4 regions of the Streptomyces sp. NBC_00887 genome follow, and region 4 is predicted to be linked to each of the others. Evidence: riboswitches for the same ligand, from Rfam matches in the RefSeq annotation. Region 4 holds a riboswitch; each other region holds the start of a gene.
What was found. Region 4 has a riboswitch for S-adenosylmethionine ahead of OG844_RS35760 (aminotransferase class V-fold PLP-dependent enzyme). Riboswitches for the same ligand answer to the same signal wherever they lie in the genome.
Positions count from the first base shown of each region.

Region 1 (3,250 bases), 5.7 Mb from region 4:
ATGGTCCGGGTGGCCAAGCACGACGATCTGGCGGATGTCATTCCCGGCCGGATCAGCAAGATCCCCGGTGTCGAGGGCACCGACACGCACGTGGCGTTCCGCACGTACTCGCAGCACGACCTCGAGGCGGCCTTCGCCATCGGGCTCGACGCGTAGGACGACCGGACGGCGTACGGCTTCGGCCGGGGACGGGACAATGGCCTCCCGTCCCCGGCCGAAGCCGTACGCGGCCGGGTCAGACCTGCGCAGCACCCCTGTCGGGGACGCAGCGCCCGTCCTCGGTGCGGTAGGTCCACCGGGCACCCGCGCCCACCAGCTCGCGGACCGCGCCCAGGAACCGCTCGATGTGCTCGTCCGGCGTACCGGCCCCGAAGCTCACCCGGATGGCGTTGAGGGACCGCTCGCCCGGCTCGGCGTCCGGGGCGCCGCACTCGCCCGGGTCCTGCGGCTCACTGCCCAGCAGGGTCCGTACGAGCGGGTGGGCGCAGAACAGGCCGTCGCGGACCCCGATGCCGTACTCCGCGGAGAGCGCCGCGGCGAAGTGCGAGCTGTTCCAGCCCTCGACCACGAAGGAGATGACGCCGACCCTCGGGGCGTCGTCGCCGAACAGGGAGAGCACCTTGACCGCGGGGACCTCGGCCAGGCCTTCACGGACCCGGGTGACGAGCTGCTGCTCGCGGGCGACGAGCTGCTCGAACCCGGCCTCGGTCAGGGCCTTGCAGGCGGCGGCGATGGAGTAGACGCCGATCACGTTGGGCGATCCGGCCTCGTGCCGGGCAGCCGTGGTGTGCCACTCCACGTCGACGCCACCGTCGGCGCGCCGGGCAACCTTCCGGGAGGCGCCGCCGCCCGCGAGATACGGCTCCGCGTCCCGCAGCCAGTCGGCCCGGCCGGCGAGGACGCCCGAGCCGAACGGCGCGTACAGCTTGTGCCCGGAGAAGGCGAGCCAGTCGACGTCCAGTTCCGCGATGTCCACCGGGTGATGGGGTGCCAGCTGCGCGGCGTCGAGGACGATCCGGGCACCGTGCGCGTGGGCGGCGGCGGCCAGTTCCTTCACCGGCCACAGCTCTCCGGTGACGTTCGACGCGCCCGTCACACAGACCAGTGCGGGGCCGTAGGGGTCGCGGTCGGCCAGCGCACGCTCCAGCGTCACGACTGCCTCGGCAGGGGTCCTGGGGGCGTCGAGGAAGGTCACCCGGGCGTCGCGCCAGGGAAGCAGCGAGGCATGGTGCTCGGTCTCGAACACGAACACCTGGCAGTCCGCGGGAAGTGCTGCGGCAAGCAGGTTGAGGGAGTCCGTCGTCGAGCGGGTGAAGACCACCTGGTCCTCGGCACGGCAGCCGAGGAACTCCGCGACGGTGACGCGGCTGCTCTCGAAGAGGTCCGTGGAGAGCTGCGAGAGGTAGCCGGCGCCGCGGTGCACGCTGCCGTAGTACGGGGCGTAGGCGGCCACGTCGTCCCACACGCGCTGCAGGGCCGGGGCGCTCGCCGCGTAGTCGAGGGCGGCATAGGTGACTTCGCCGCCCGTAACCAGCGGAACGGTGACATCGGCTCCCAGAACCGGCAGCGGGGCACAAATGGACTGATCGGCGGCAGCGGTGGAGACAGACATGGCGAACTCCCGTAACAGGCAGGCGAAATCCCGGCGCCGGCAGATACGCGGCAGCGCAGGGGAAGGAGAAAAGGGTGCGCGGAAGAGGGCGTTGGGCCCTATCGCATTCGCTTGCTCACAAGAGGCTCCCTGGGGACCAGGACCCCGGGGGATGGCATTCACAGATGCCTAGGGGCCCGCGCTTGCCACAGACCTCGCTGCCTGCGGCCTGGTCTTCACCCGGGGCACCCCGCCACGGACGGAGGGTTGCCGGACAGCGAGCCGGGGCTTATTCGCTGTCACTCATGACCTGCGCAGCATCTTGCCATACGTGACCACATGCGCAAGGGCGCAGTCCGCGATCCGGACTGCGCCCCGCCCCACACGTCCTTGCTTCATGCGTTGCTGGCGGCCACCCAGCGCTCCAGCGCCCGCTTGGCGGCACCCGAGTCGATCGATTCCGCGGCCCTCGCGATCCCCGCCGCGATCTGCTCGTCGAGCGTGCCCTCGCCCGGGTCGAGCGCCACCAGCGCGGCAGCGGAGTTGAGGAGCACCGCGTCGCGTACGGGACCTGCCTCCCCGTCCAGCATCCGCCGGGCGACGTCCGCGTTGAAGGAGGCGTCGGCACCGCGCAGCGCCGAGACCGGCACCAGGTCCAGGCCGACGTCCCGCGGGTCGAACGCCTCCTCGCGCACGGCACCGTCCCGGACGATCCAGACCCGGGAGGTCGCCGTGGTGGTCAGCTCGTCGAGGCCGTCGTCGCCCCGGAAGACCAGCGCCGAACTACCCCGGTCGGCGAGCACACCCGCGACGATCGGCGCCATCCTGAGGTCGGCGACGCCGACGGCCTGGGAGCGCACCCGGGCCGGATTGGTGAGCGGGCCCAGGATGTTGAAGGTGGTCGGCGTGCCGAGCTCCTTGCGGGCCCTCGCCGCGTGCCGCAGGGCCGGGTGGAACTTCACCGCGAAGCAGAAGGTGATGCCCGCTTCCTCGGCGACCCGGACGACGCCCTGCGGGGTCAGCTCGAGGTTGACGCCGAGCTTCTCGAGCACGTCGGAGGCCCCGCTCGACGAGGAGGAGGCGCGGTTGCCGTGCTTGACGACCTTGGCGCCGGTCCCGGCGACGACGATCGCCGACATGGTGGAGATGTTGACCGTCTTGGCCAGGTCGCCGCCGGTGCCCACGATGTCGACCGTGCGGCCGGGCACCTGGATGGTGTGGGCGTGCTCGTACATGGTGCGTACGAGTCCGGTGACCTCGTCGACGGTCTCGCCCTTGGCACGCAGTGCGATCACGAAGCCGGCGATCTGCACGTCGGTGGCCTCGCCGCTCATGATGCGGTCCATGGCCCACGCGGTGTCCTCGGCCGTCAGGCTCTCGCCGCGCAGGAGGGGCATCAGCACGCCGGGCCACGAACGGTCCGCCACGCTGTCGCCGCCGTCCGGGGTCACAACGTTCATGGTCCGCTCCTGGGGTCCACAGCCGATAGAAGGATCCCCCCACCCTATCCAGCCCCGGGGACAGCGAAGAGCCCCGTCCATCGAATGGACGGGGCTCCCGCTGTGGCGATCAGCTCAGGTGATCAGTGGTGGCCGTGGCCGCTGGTGATCTCCTTGTACTCCTCGGCGGAGGGCTTGGCGATCTGGCTCTGCTCGCCGT
Region 1 is NZ_CP108788.1:2,158,320-2,161,569, forward strand. Features, by position in the region: gene OG844_RS09845 (Lrp/AsnC family transcriptional regulator) at 1-156, shown strand, start outside; gene OG844_RS09850 (aminotransferase class V-fold PLP-dependent enzyme) at 236-1,612, opposite strand; SAM riboswitch class IV at 1,786-1,902, opposite strand; gene trpD (anthranilate phosphoribosyltransferase) at 1,987-3,051, opposite strand; gene OG844_RS09860 (cytochrome bc complex cytochrome b subunit) at 3,174-3,250, opposite strand, start outside.
Region 1: it holds a riboswitch for S-adenosylmethionine, as region 4 does, so the genes downstream of both, OG844_RS09850 (aminotransferase class V-fold PLP-dependent enzyme) here and OG844_RS35760 (aminotransferase class V-fold PLP-dependent enzyme) in region 4, are expected to answer to the same signal.

Region 2 (3,250 bases), 2.4 Mb from region 4:
GCACGATCGTCCGCCTGCCCGGGCCCACCTGCTCCCGAAGCGTCTCCATCCGCTCGTCCACGTCCGCCTCGTGGGAGCGGCGGCGCAGGAAGTCCGCGTCGGCGCCCAGCCCGTGCACCCCGATCCGGGTGCGGCCGGTGCCGCCCAGGACCTCCGTGCAGCAGCTGATGAACGCGTCCGCCCAGCGGCGGGTCAGGAACGCGGCCCGGTCGGCACCCAGGATGCCGCGCAGCAGCTGCTCGCCGATGTCGTCGGGCAGCAGCCGGAAGTAGTCGACGGGGGCCCACGGGGTGTGCGAGAAGTGGCCGATCCGCAGATCGGGGCGCAGCTCGCGGAGCATGCCGGGCACCAGCGACAGGTGGTAGTCCTGGACCAGGACCGCCGCGCCCACGCCCGCCTCCTCGGCGAGGGCCTCGGCGAAGGCGCGGTTGTACGCCTCGAACGACGCCCACTGCCGCCGGAACTCCGCGTCGAACACCGGCTCCAGCGGTGTCTGGTAGATCATGTGGTGGACGAACCAGAGCACCGAGTTGGCGATGCCGTTGTACGCGTCGTCGTGGACTCCGGCGTCGATGTCGAGCATGCGGACGCCGGGCTCCGACAGGCCTCGCCGGACCGCCTCGCGGTCGCCGTCGCCCAGGGCCGCGCACACCCACAGCTTGTCCTCGACGGCGCTCAGACCGGAGACGACGCCGCCCCCGCCGCGCTTCGAGTCGAGCGTGCCGTCCTCGCGCAGCGCGTAGGACACGGGGCCGCGGTTGGACGCGACGAGGACCTGGGCAGAGTGCTCGGAGACCATGTACCCGAACCTAGCCCGTTCGGGAAGCCGCCAAACGCGAAGCCCACCGCGAAACGTCACGCCGCGTGGCGGGACGCGTACTCCGTGATCTCCCGCATCGGCGGCCGCTCCTCGGTGTCCACCGCATGGGTGCGCGGTACGAAGCCGCTCTCGCCCCGCTCGAACTGGGTGAGTACGGGGCGCACCAGATGACCCCGGGAGAGCCGCAGCTGGGCGGTGCGGTAGATCGCCGCCGCCATGCGGCCGAGCGCCTGGCCGTCCTGGTGGCGGTGCTTGCGCACGCCGACGTCCACCTGCGCCAGCGCGTCCAGGCCCACCGTGTGCAGGGCGTCGACGAGCAGGCCCAGCTCCACTCCGTAACCGACGGGGAAGGGGAGCCGTTCGAGCAGGGAGCGGCGTACGGCGTACTCGCCGCCCAGCGGCTGGACGAAGCCGGCCAGTTGCGGCCAGTGCAGGTTGAGCAGCGGGCGTGCCACCAGTTCGGTGACCCGGCCGCCCTGGCCTGCGGCTTCTCCCAGTGGGCGGTCGTACATGGCCTTGACGAACTGGACCTCGGGGTCCGTCAGCAGGGGACCGACGATCCCGGAGACGAAGTCCGCGGAGAAGTCCTTGAGGTCGGCGTCGATGAAGCAGACGATCTCACCGCTGGTCACCAGCAGTGACCGCCACAGCACCTCGCCCTTGCCGGGTACGGCCGGTATCCGGGGGAGTATCGCGTCCCGGTGCACCACCCTGGCACCCGCCCGGCGGGCCACTTCGGCGGTGGCGTCGGTGGAACCGGAGTCGATCACCACCAGTTCGTCGACGAGCCGGACCTTCTCCATCAGCTCGCGCCGGATCTCCTCGACGATCGCTCCGACCGTCGCCTCCTCGTTCAGGGCGGGCAGGACGACGCTCACCCGGGCGCGGCGCGGATCCCTCGCGCGCGCGGCCGTGAGGCGGTCGAGCGGGCGGTCGTCGGCCGACCAGGAACGCCTGGTCAGCCAGCGTTCCACCTCTTCCAGCACGGTCGATACTCCCTGTATGTGATCCATCTCGCGGTTCGGACGACTATCTCAATCGTCCAGGGCTTCGGTTACAGTCTTGAACAACGCGGATGGCCCTCGCATGTCGGGGTCGGTCCGCGAATAAATGCCCGGATCGATGGTCCGGTGCCATAGCGCTCATCCAGAGGGACTGAGGGAACGGCCCGTTGAAGTCCCGGCAACCCCCCTGCCGACCGCGAGGTCACGGTGGGGAAGGTGCCAATTCCGTCTTGTGGCGAAATACGCCGCAAGGAAGATGAGGAGAAAGGGCTCCGCCATCATGTCTGTTCAGACAGTTGCAGCGAACACCGATTCTTCTGCCGTGGACCTTGGTTCCGCCGCAGCACTTTCCTGCCGCGAATGCGGCGAGCGTTTCGAGCTCGGTCCCATTTTCGCCTGTGCGTCCTGTTTCGGGCCGCTCGAAGTGGCGTACGACCTGCCGAGCGGCTCCCCGGAAGAGCTCAAGAAGCGCATTGCCGAAGGCCCCGACAACATCTGGCGCTATGCGCCGCTGCTGCCCGTTCCGGCCGATGTCGCGAGCAAGCCCAACATCAACCCCGGCTTCACGAAGCTGGTCAAGGCCGACAACCTCGCCCGTGAGCTGGGCGTCACCGGCGGTCTGTACGTCAAGGACGACTCCGGCAACCCGACGCACTCCTTCAAGGACCGTGTCGTCGCGATCGCCGTCGAGGCCGCCCGCGCCTTCGGATTCACCACTCTGTCCTGCTCCTCCACCGGCAACCTCGCCGGTGCGGTGGGCGCCGCGGCGGCCCGTGCCGGCTTCCGCTCGTGCGTGTTCATCCCGCACGACCTGGAGCAGGGCAAGGTCGTCATGGCCGCGGTGTACGGCGGCGAACTGGTCGGCATCGAGGGCAACTACGACGACGTCAACCGCTTCTGCTCGGAGCTCATCGGCGACCCGCTCGGTGAGGGCTGGGGCTTCGTCAACGTCAACCTCCGCCCGTACTACGGCGAGGGCTCCAAGACCCTGGCGTACGAGATCTGCGAGCAGCTCGGCTGGCAGCTGCCCGACCAGATCGTCATCCCGATCGCGTCCGGGTCGCAGCTCACGAAGATCGACAAGGGCCTGCAGGAGCTGATCAAGCTCGGCCTGGTCGAGGACAGGCCGTACAAGATCTTCGGCGCCCAGGCCGAGGGCTGCTCCCCGGTCTCCACCGCCTTCAAGGCCGGACACGACGTCGTACGGCCGCAGAAGCCGAACACGATCGCCAAGTCCCTCGCGATCGGCAACCCGGCGGACGGCCCGTACGTCCTGGACATCGCCCGGCGCACCGGCGGTGCCGTCGAGGACGTCGACGACGAGCAGGTCGTCGACGCGATCAAGCTGCTGGCCCGCACCGAGGGCATCTTCGCGGAGACCGCGGGCGGTGTGACGGTCGGTGTGACGAAGAAGCTGATCGACGCC
Region 2 is NZ_CP108788.1:5,441,429-5,444,678, reverse strand. Features, by position in the region: gene OG844_RS24845 (trehalose-6-phosphate synthase) at 1-799, opposite strand, end outside; gene OG844_RS24840 (glucosyl-3-phosphoglycerate synthase) at 856-1,806, opposite strand; SAM riboswitch class I at 1,960-2,087, shown strand; gene thrC (threonine synthase) at 2,105-3,250, shown strand, end outside.
Region 2: it holds a riboswitch for S-adenosylmethionine, as region 4 does, so the genes downstream of both, thrC (threonine synthase) here and OG844_RS35760 (aminotransferase class V-fold PLP-dependent enzyme) in region 4, are expected to answer to the same signal.

Region 3 (3,250 bases), 4.5 Mb from region 4:
TGCGTGGAGGCCGGCTGCCCCAGCGCGAGGGCCAGCAGGAGGGCGCTCAGCAGGGTCAGTAGGCGACGGGCCATCCGCTGCTCCAGTTCAGTAGGTTGACGCCGAGCTTCGGGGTGCCGTTGTCCTGGCCGTCGTAGTAGTGGTAGACGAGCAGGTCACCGTCGGAGTCGGCGAGGATCGACTGGCCGCCGGGGCCGATGTACCGGCCGTGGGACTCCATGACCGGGGTGCCGCCGTTGCTGCGCATGTTCACGCCGTTGCGGTCGTAGTAGGGCCCGGTGACGCTCGTCGCCCGGCCCACCTTGATCTTGTAGGTGGAGCTGGTCCCCGCGCAGCAGGTGTCGTACGAGGCGAAGAGGTAGTAGTAGCCGTTGCGCTTCACGATGGAGGGCGCCTCGACCGCCTTGGTACCGGTGGGGCGGGAGGCGAGCGAGCGGCGTGCGGTGTCTCCGGCGTACTGCTTGCCGGTCGACGGGTCGACGCGGATCATCTTGATCCCGGTCCACCAGGAGCCGAAGGACAGCCACCACTTGCCGTCGTCGTCCACGAAGAGGTTGGGGTCGATGGCGTTGTAGTCGCTCGACGAGTTCGAGGTGTAGACGATCCCGTAGTCGCTCCAGCTGCCCGCCTGGCCGGTCGTGGAGGCCGCGAGGCCGATGGCCGACGTGTTCGACCCGAAGGACGAAACGGCGTAGTACATCAGGTACTTGCCGCCGCGGTAGGAGATGTCCGGGGCCCACGGGTCCGACGCGGAGGAGTAGTTCTTCCACCAGCTCGGCTTCGTCGTGAAGGCGTTGCCCGACCGGCCGAAGGCGGTGCGGTCGGTGGAGGTGCGGAGCTGGAGGCCCTCTCCGGTGGAGTAGAGCAGGTACTGGCCGGACGTGCTCCGGATCATGGTGGGGTCGTGGACGACGATGTCGCCCTTGACGACACCGGGGTTGGGGTACGCGGACGCGCTCGTCGGCACGAGCGCCAGCAGGAGTGCGGCGGGCAGGGCGGCGAGGGCCCTTCGCGGAATTCTTGTCGGGATGCGGCTCATCAGGAGACCTTCTTCGGTCGTGTCGGGGTACCCGGCAGTCGTCACCGAGGGCCAGGAGGTTGCCATGCGCATGACATTGATCTGTTCGACGTGCCGAACGACGCTCGTAACTTCGGACGGGCGGCCAGGACGGGACCGTAGAATCGAACGCACCTTGCGTCAACGGATTGAGCGCGCATTCGACGAAAACCCGGACTCTGTCCGGTATCACGAACGGACCGGCCCGCCCGGATCGGGCGGTACCGGCCGAACGCACCTGTTCCTGGAGCTGGTTGGCTACAGCCCGTAGGTGAGGTCCCCGCGACCCGTGTGCTGCGGATCGGGTGCGCTCGTCGCGCACAGCGGACCGCCCTCGGTTCCCACGTTCACGAGGCCGGTCGCCTCACCGCCGAGGCCGACGAAGCGCAGCGCGTGCCAGCGCGGCAGCCAGTACACGCGCCCGCGGTGGCCCGTGAGCAACTCCCGCAGATCGGCGGGAGCGTGCGTCCACACCTCGGGCAGGCCGCCGGGGTGTTCGAAGGCCGCGCGCAGAACCAGCCATCCGTCGTCGCGGACATCGCCCGCGGTCAGCAGGAGTTCCACGGCCTGGCCGGGTTCCTGTACGCACTTCTTGGCGTGGATCCAGTGCACGTGGTGGCCGGGCGCGTAGCGCACGCAGGCGTCGTGGTGAATGAGGTGAGGGAGCATGGCCGTTGTCGCCTTCCGGGGTCCTGGACCCCGGGGGCCTGTCCCCGGTGGTCCGCTGTTCCCCGCACGGTGCCGCGCGGAGCGGGTCGTCACCCGGAGCACCCGCAGCGGAGCGGGGTGCCGTCCAGCGAGCCGGGGCTTTCCACTGGAACTCATGACCCGTCAAAAGCGTAACAGGAGCCGTGAGGGCGTCGGGGTTCGCACACCACCCCCGCGTACGGGCGCGATGCCTCCCGCCCGTACGCGTCCACGCCCTCGCGCAGGTTCTCCTGGTCCGACCCGCCTCAGCCGTGCAGCAGGACGGGGAAGGCCTCCATGTCGTTCTGCGTCATCACCGGCAGCTTGCGGATCTCGTCGTCCGGTATCGCGAGCCTGAGCGCGGGGAAGCGCGCGAAGAGGGCGGGGAGTGCGATGCCGGCCTCCACCCGTGACAGCGCGGCACCGGGGCAGATGTGGGGGCCGTGGCCGAAGGTCATGTGCCGGATCGGTGTCGGACGGGTGATGTCGAAGGAGTCGGCGTCGTCGCCGTGCTGTTCGGCATCGCGTCCGATGACCCGGTAGGAGATGACGACGCCCTCTCCCTCGGCGATCACCTGGTCGCCGACCTGGATGTCCTCGGTGGCGAAACGCATCAGCAGGTGCGTGGTGGGCGTGTCCCAGCGCAGCGTCTCCTCGACGACCGTCTCCCACGAAATCTCCCCGTCCAGCACCATCCGCAGCTGGTCGGGGTGGGCGAGCAGTGCGCGTACGGCGTTGAGGATGAGCCCGATCGTGGTCTCGTGCCCGGCGGCCACCATGGCCTTGAGGTTGCCGACGACCTCCTCCTCGGTGAGGGGCTCGCCTCCCTCGTCGGCCAGGATCAGGGCGCTGGTGAGGTCGTCGGTGGCCCGCGCTGTCTTCTCGCGTACGAGGTCCGTGTAGAAGACGTCCAGTTCACGCAGCAGCGCCAGGCGCTCCTCCTGCGGGGTGAGCATGGAGAAGAAGGCCTTGTACTGCTTCGTCAGCATCGGGAACTGGTCCTCGTCCACCCCCATCAGCAGCCCGACGACCCGCATCGGCAGCGGCTGGGCGAAGACGGCCTTGAGATCGACGACCCCGTCCTTGCCCTGCTCGGCGAGGGCGTCGAGGAGCTCTTCGGTGAACTTCTCGATGGCGGGGCGGACCGCCTCGAGCCGACGCGGGGTGAGCGCCTGGGAGGTCTTCGTCCGCAGCCTCCGGTGCTCGCCGCCGTCGACCGTGAACATGGAGCGACCGGCGTCGATCATTCCGATCAGGGGCCACGCGTGGGTGACCTCACCGCTCCTCCACAGCCCCCAGGCGTCCAGGTCCTTCACCAGCCGCGGTTCGACGAGCAGTTGACGTGCTTCGGCGTGCCGCGTGACGGTCCACGCGGGGACCCCCAACAGCTCGATGCGCGCGAGCGGGCCCGCCTGGCGCAACTGCTCGGTCTCACCGTCGAGGTTCTGGACCATGGGGTCGATGACCACGGTCGCGTGAGGGCAGTTCACAGCAGATCTCCTGTCG
Region 3 is NZ_CP108788.1:3,314,463-3,317,712, forward strand. Features, by position in the region: gene OG844_RS15085 (family 43 glycosylhydrolase) at 1-74, opposite strand, end outside; gene OG844_RS15090 (arabinan endo-1,5-alpha-L-arabinosidase) at 56-1,039, opposite strand; gene OG844_RS15095 (hypothetical protein) at 1,316-1,726, opposite strand; SAM riboswitch class IV at 1,776-1,886, opposite strand; gene OG844_RS15100 (cytochrome P450) at 2,011-3,234, opposite strand; gene OG844_RS15105 (cytochrome P450) at 3,231-3,250, opposite strand, start outside.
Region 3: it holds a riboswitch for S-adenosylmethionine, as region 4 does, so the genes downstream of both, OG844_RS15095 (hypothetical protein) here and OG844_RS35760 (aminotransferase class V-fold PLP-dependent enzyme) in region 4, are expected to answer to the same signal.

Region 4 (3,250 bases):
AGCGGCCCCGGCGTCGCCTACCTCGCCCATGTCGCGGGCTTCGCGGCCGGGTTCCTCTACGCCTGGGGGCGTTACCGGGGTGGGGCTAGAGTGAAGTCTCCAGCCACGGCCACCGAGGGAGAAAGCCAGCCGTGATCACCGCGATCGTGCTCATCAAAACCAGCGTGGACCGGATTCCCGAGATCGCCGAGGCCGTCGCCGCGCTGGACAGCGTCAGCGAGGTCTTCTCGGTCACCGGTACGTACGACCTGATCGCCATGGTCCGGGTGGCCAAGCACGACGATCTGGCGGATGTCATTCCCGGCCGGATCAGCAAGATCCCCGGTGTCGAGGGCACCGACACGCACGTGGCGTTCCGCACGTACTCGCAGCACGACCTCGAGGCGGCCTTCGCCATCGGGCTCGACGCGTAGGACGACCGGACGGCGTACGGCTTCGGCCGGGGACGGGACAATGGCCTCCCGTCCCCGGCCGAAGCCGTACGCGGCCGGGTCAGACCTGCGCAGCACCCCTGTCGGGGACGCAGCGCCCGTCCTCGGTGCGGTAGGTCCACCGGGCACCCGCGCCCACCAGCTCGCGGACCGCGCCCAGGAACCGCTCGATGTGCTCGTCCGGCGTACCGGCCCCGAAGCTCACCCGGATGGCGTTGAGGGACCGCTCGCCCGGCTCGGCGTCCGGGGCGCCGCACTCGCCCGGGTCCTGCGGCTCACTGCCCAGCAGGGTCCGTACGAGCGGGTGGGCGCAGAACAGGCCGTCGCGGACCCCGATGCCGTACTCCGCGGAGAGCGCCGCGGCGAAGTGCGAGCTGTTCCAGCCCTCGACCACGAAGGAGATGACGCCGACCCTCGGGGCGTCGTCGCCGAACAGGGAGAGCACCTTGACCGCGGGGACCTCGGCCAGGCCTTCACGGACCCGGGTGACGAGCTGCTGCTCGCGGGCGACGAGCTGCTCGAACCCGGCCTCGGTCAGGGCCTTGCAGGCGGCGGCGATGGAGTAGACGCCGATCACGTTGGGCGATCCGGCCTCGTGCCGGGCAGCCGTGGTGTGCCACTCCACGTCGACGCCACCGTCGGCGCGCCGGGCAACCTTCCGGGAGGCGCCGCCGCCCGCGAGATACGGCTCCGCGTCCCGCAGCCAGTCGGCCCGGCCGGCGAGGACGCCCGAGCCGAACGGCGCGTACAGCTTGTGCCCGGAGAAGGCGAGCCAGTCGACGTCCAGTTCCGCGATGTCCACCGGGTGATGGGGTGCCAGCTGCGCGGCGTCGAGGACGATCCGGGCACCGTGCGCGTGGGCGGCGGCGGCCAGTTCCTTCACCGGCCACAGCTCTCCGGTGACGTTCGACGCGCCCGTCACACAGACCAGTGCGGGGCCGTAGGGGTCGCGGTCGGCCAGCGCACGCTCCAGCGTCACGACTGCCTCGGCAGGGGTCCTGGGGGCGTCGAGGAAGGTCACCCGGGCGTCGCGCCAGGGAAGCAGCGAGGCATGGTGCTCGGTCTCGAACACGAACACCTGGCAGTCCGCGGGAAGTGCTGCGGCAAGCAGGTTGAGGGAGTCCGTCGTCGAGCGGGTGAAGACCACCTGGTCCTCGGCACGGCAGCCGAGGAACTCCGCGACGGTGACGCGGCTGCTCTCGAAGAGGTCCGTGGAGAGCTGCGAGAGGTAGCCGGCGCCGCGGTGCACGCTGCCGTAGTACGGGGCGTAGGCGGCCACGTCGTCCCACACGCGCTGCAGGGCCGGGGCGCTCGCCGCGTAGTCGAGGGCGGCATAGGTGACTTCGCCGCCCGTAACCAGCGGAACGGTGACATCGGCTCCCAGAACCGGCAGCGGGGCACAAATGGACTGATCGGCGGCAGCGGTGGAGACAGACATGGCGAACTCCCGTAACAGGCAGGCGAAATCCCGGCGCCGGCAGATACGCGGCAGCGCAGGGGAAGGAGAAAAGGGTGCGCGGAAGAGGGCGTTGGGCCCTATCGCATTCGCTTGCTCACAAGAGGCTCCCTGGGGACCAGGACCCCGGGGGATGGCATTCACAGATGCCTAGGGGCCCGCGCTTGCCACAGACCTCGCTGCCTGCGGCCTGGTCTTCACCCGGGGCACCCCGCCACGGACGGAGGGTTGCCGGACAGCGAGCCGGGGCTTATTCGCTGTCACTCATGACCTGCGCAGCATCTTGCCATACGTGACCACATGCGCAAGGGCGCAGTCCGCGATCCGGACTGCGCCCCGCCCCACACGTCCTTGCTTCATGCGTTGCTGGCGGCCACCCAGCGCTCCAGCGCCCGCTTGGCGGCACCCGAGTCGATCGATTCCGCGGCCCTCGCGATCCCCGCCGCGATCTGCTCGTCGAGCGTGCCCTCGCCCGGGTCGAGCGCCACCAGCGCGGCAGCGGAGTTGAGGAGCACCGCGTCGCGTACGGGACCTGCCTCCCCGTCCAGCATCCGCCGGGCGACGTCCGCGTTGAAGGAGGCGTCGGCACCGCGCAGCGCCGAGACCGGCACCAGGTCCAGGCCGACGTCCCGCGGGTCGAACGCCTCCTCGCGCACGGCACCGTCCCGGACGATCCAGACCCGGGAGGTCGCCGTGGTGGTCAGCTCGTCGAGGCCGTCGTCGCCCCGGAAGACCAGCGCCGAACTACCCCGGTCGGCGAGCACACCCGCGACGATCGGCGCCATCCTGAGGTCGGCGACGCCGACGGCCTGGGAGCGCACCCGGGCCGGATTGGTGAGCGGGCCCAGGATGTTGAAGGTGGTCGGCGTGCCGAGCTCCTTGCGGGCCCTCGCCGCGTGCCGCAGGGCCGGGTGGAACTTCACCGCGAAGCAGAAGGTGATGCCCGCTTCCTCGGCGACCCGGACGACGCCCTGCGGGGTCAGCTCGAGGTTGACGCCGAGCTTCTCGAGCACGTCGGAGGCCCCGCTCGACGAGGAGGAGGCGCGGTTGCCGTGCTTGACGACCTTGGCGCCGGTCCCGGCGACGACGATCGCCGACATGGTGGAGATGTTGACCGTCTTGGCCAGGTCGCCGCCGGTGCCCACGATGTCGACCGTGCGGCCGGGCACCTGGATGGTGTGGGCGTGCTCGTACATGGTGCGTACGAGTCCGGTGACCTCGTCGACGGTCTCGCCCTTGGCACGCAGTGCGATCACGAAGCCGGCGATCTGCACGTCGGTGGCCTCGCCGCTCATGATGCGGTCCATGGCCCACGCGGTGTCCTCGGCCGTCAGGCTCTCGCCGCGCAGGAGGGGCATCAGCA
Region 4 is NZ_CP108788.1:7,843,202-7,846,451, reverse strand. Features, by position in the region: gene OG844_RS35770 (rhomboid family intramembrane serine protease) at 1-135, shown strand, start outside; gene OG844_RS35765 (Lrp/AsnC family transcriptional regulator) at 132-413, shown strand; gene OG844_RS35760 (aminotransferase class V-fold PLP-dependent enzyme) at 493-1,869, opposite strand; SAM riboswitch class IV at 2,043-2,159, opposite strand; gene trpD (anthranilate phosphoribosyltransferase) at 2,244-3,250, opposite strand, start outside.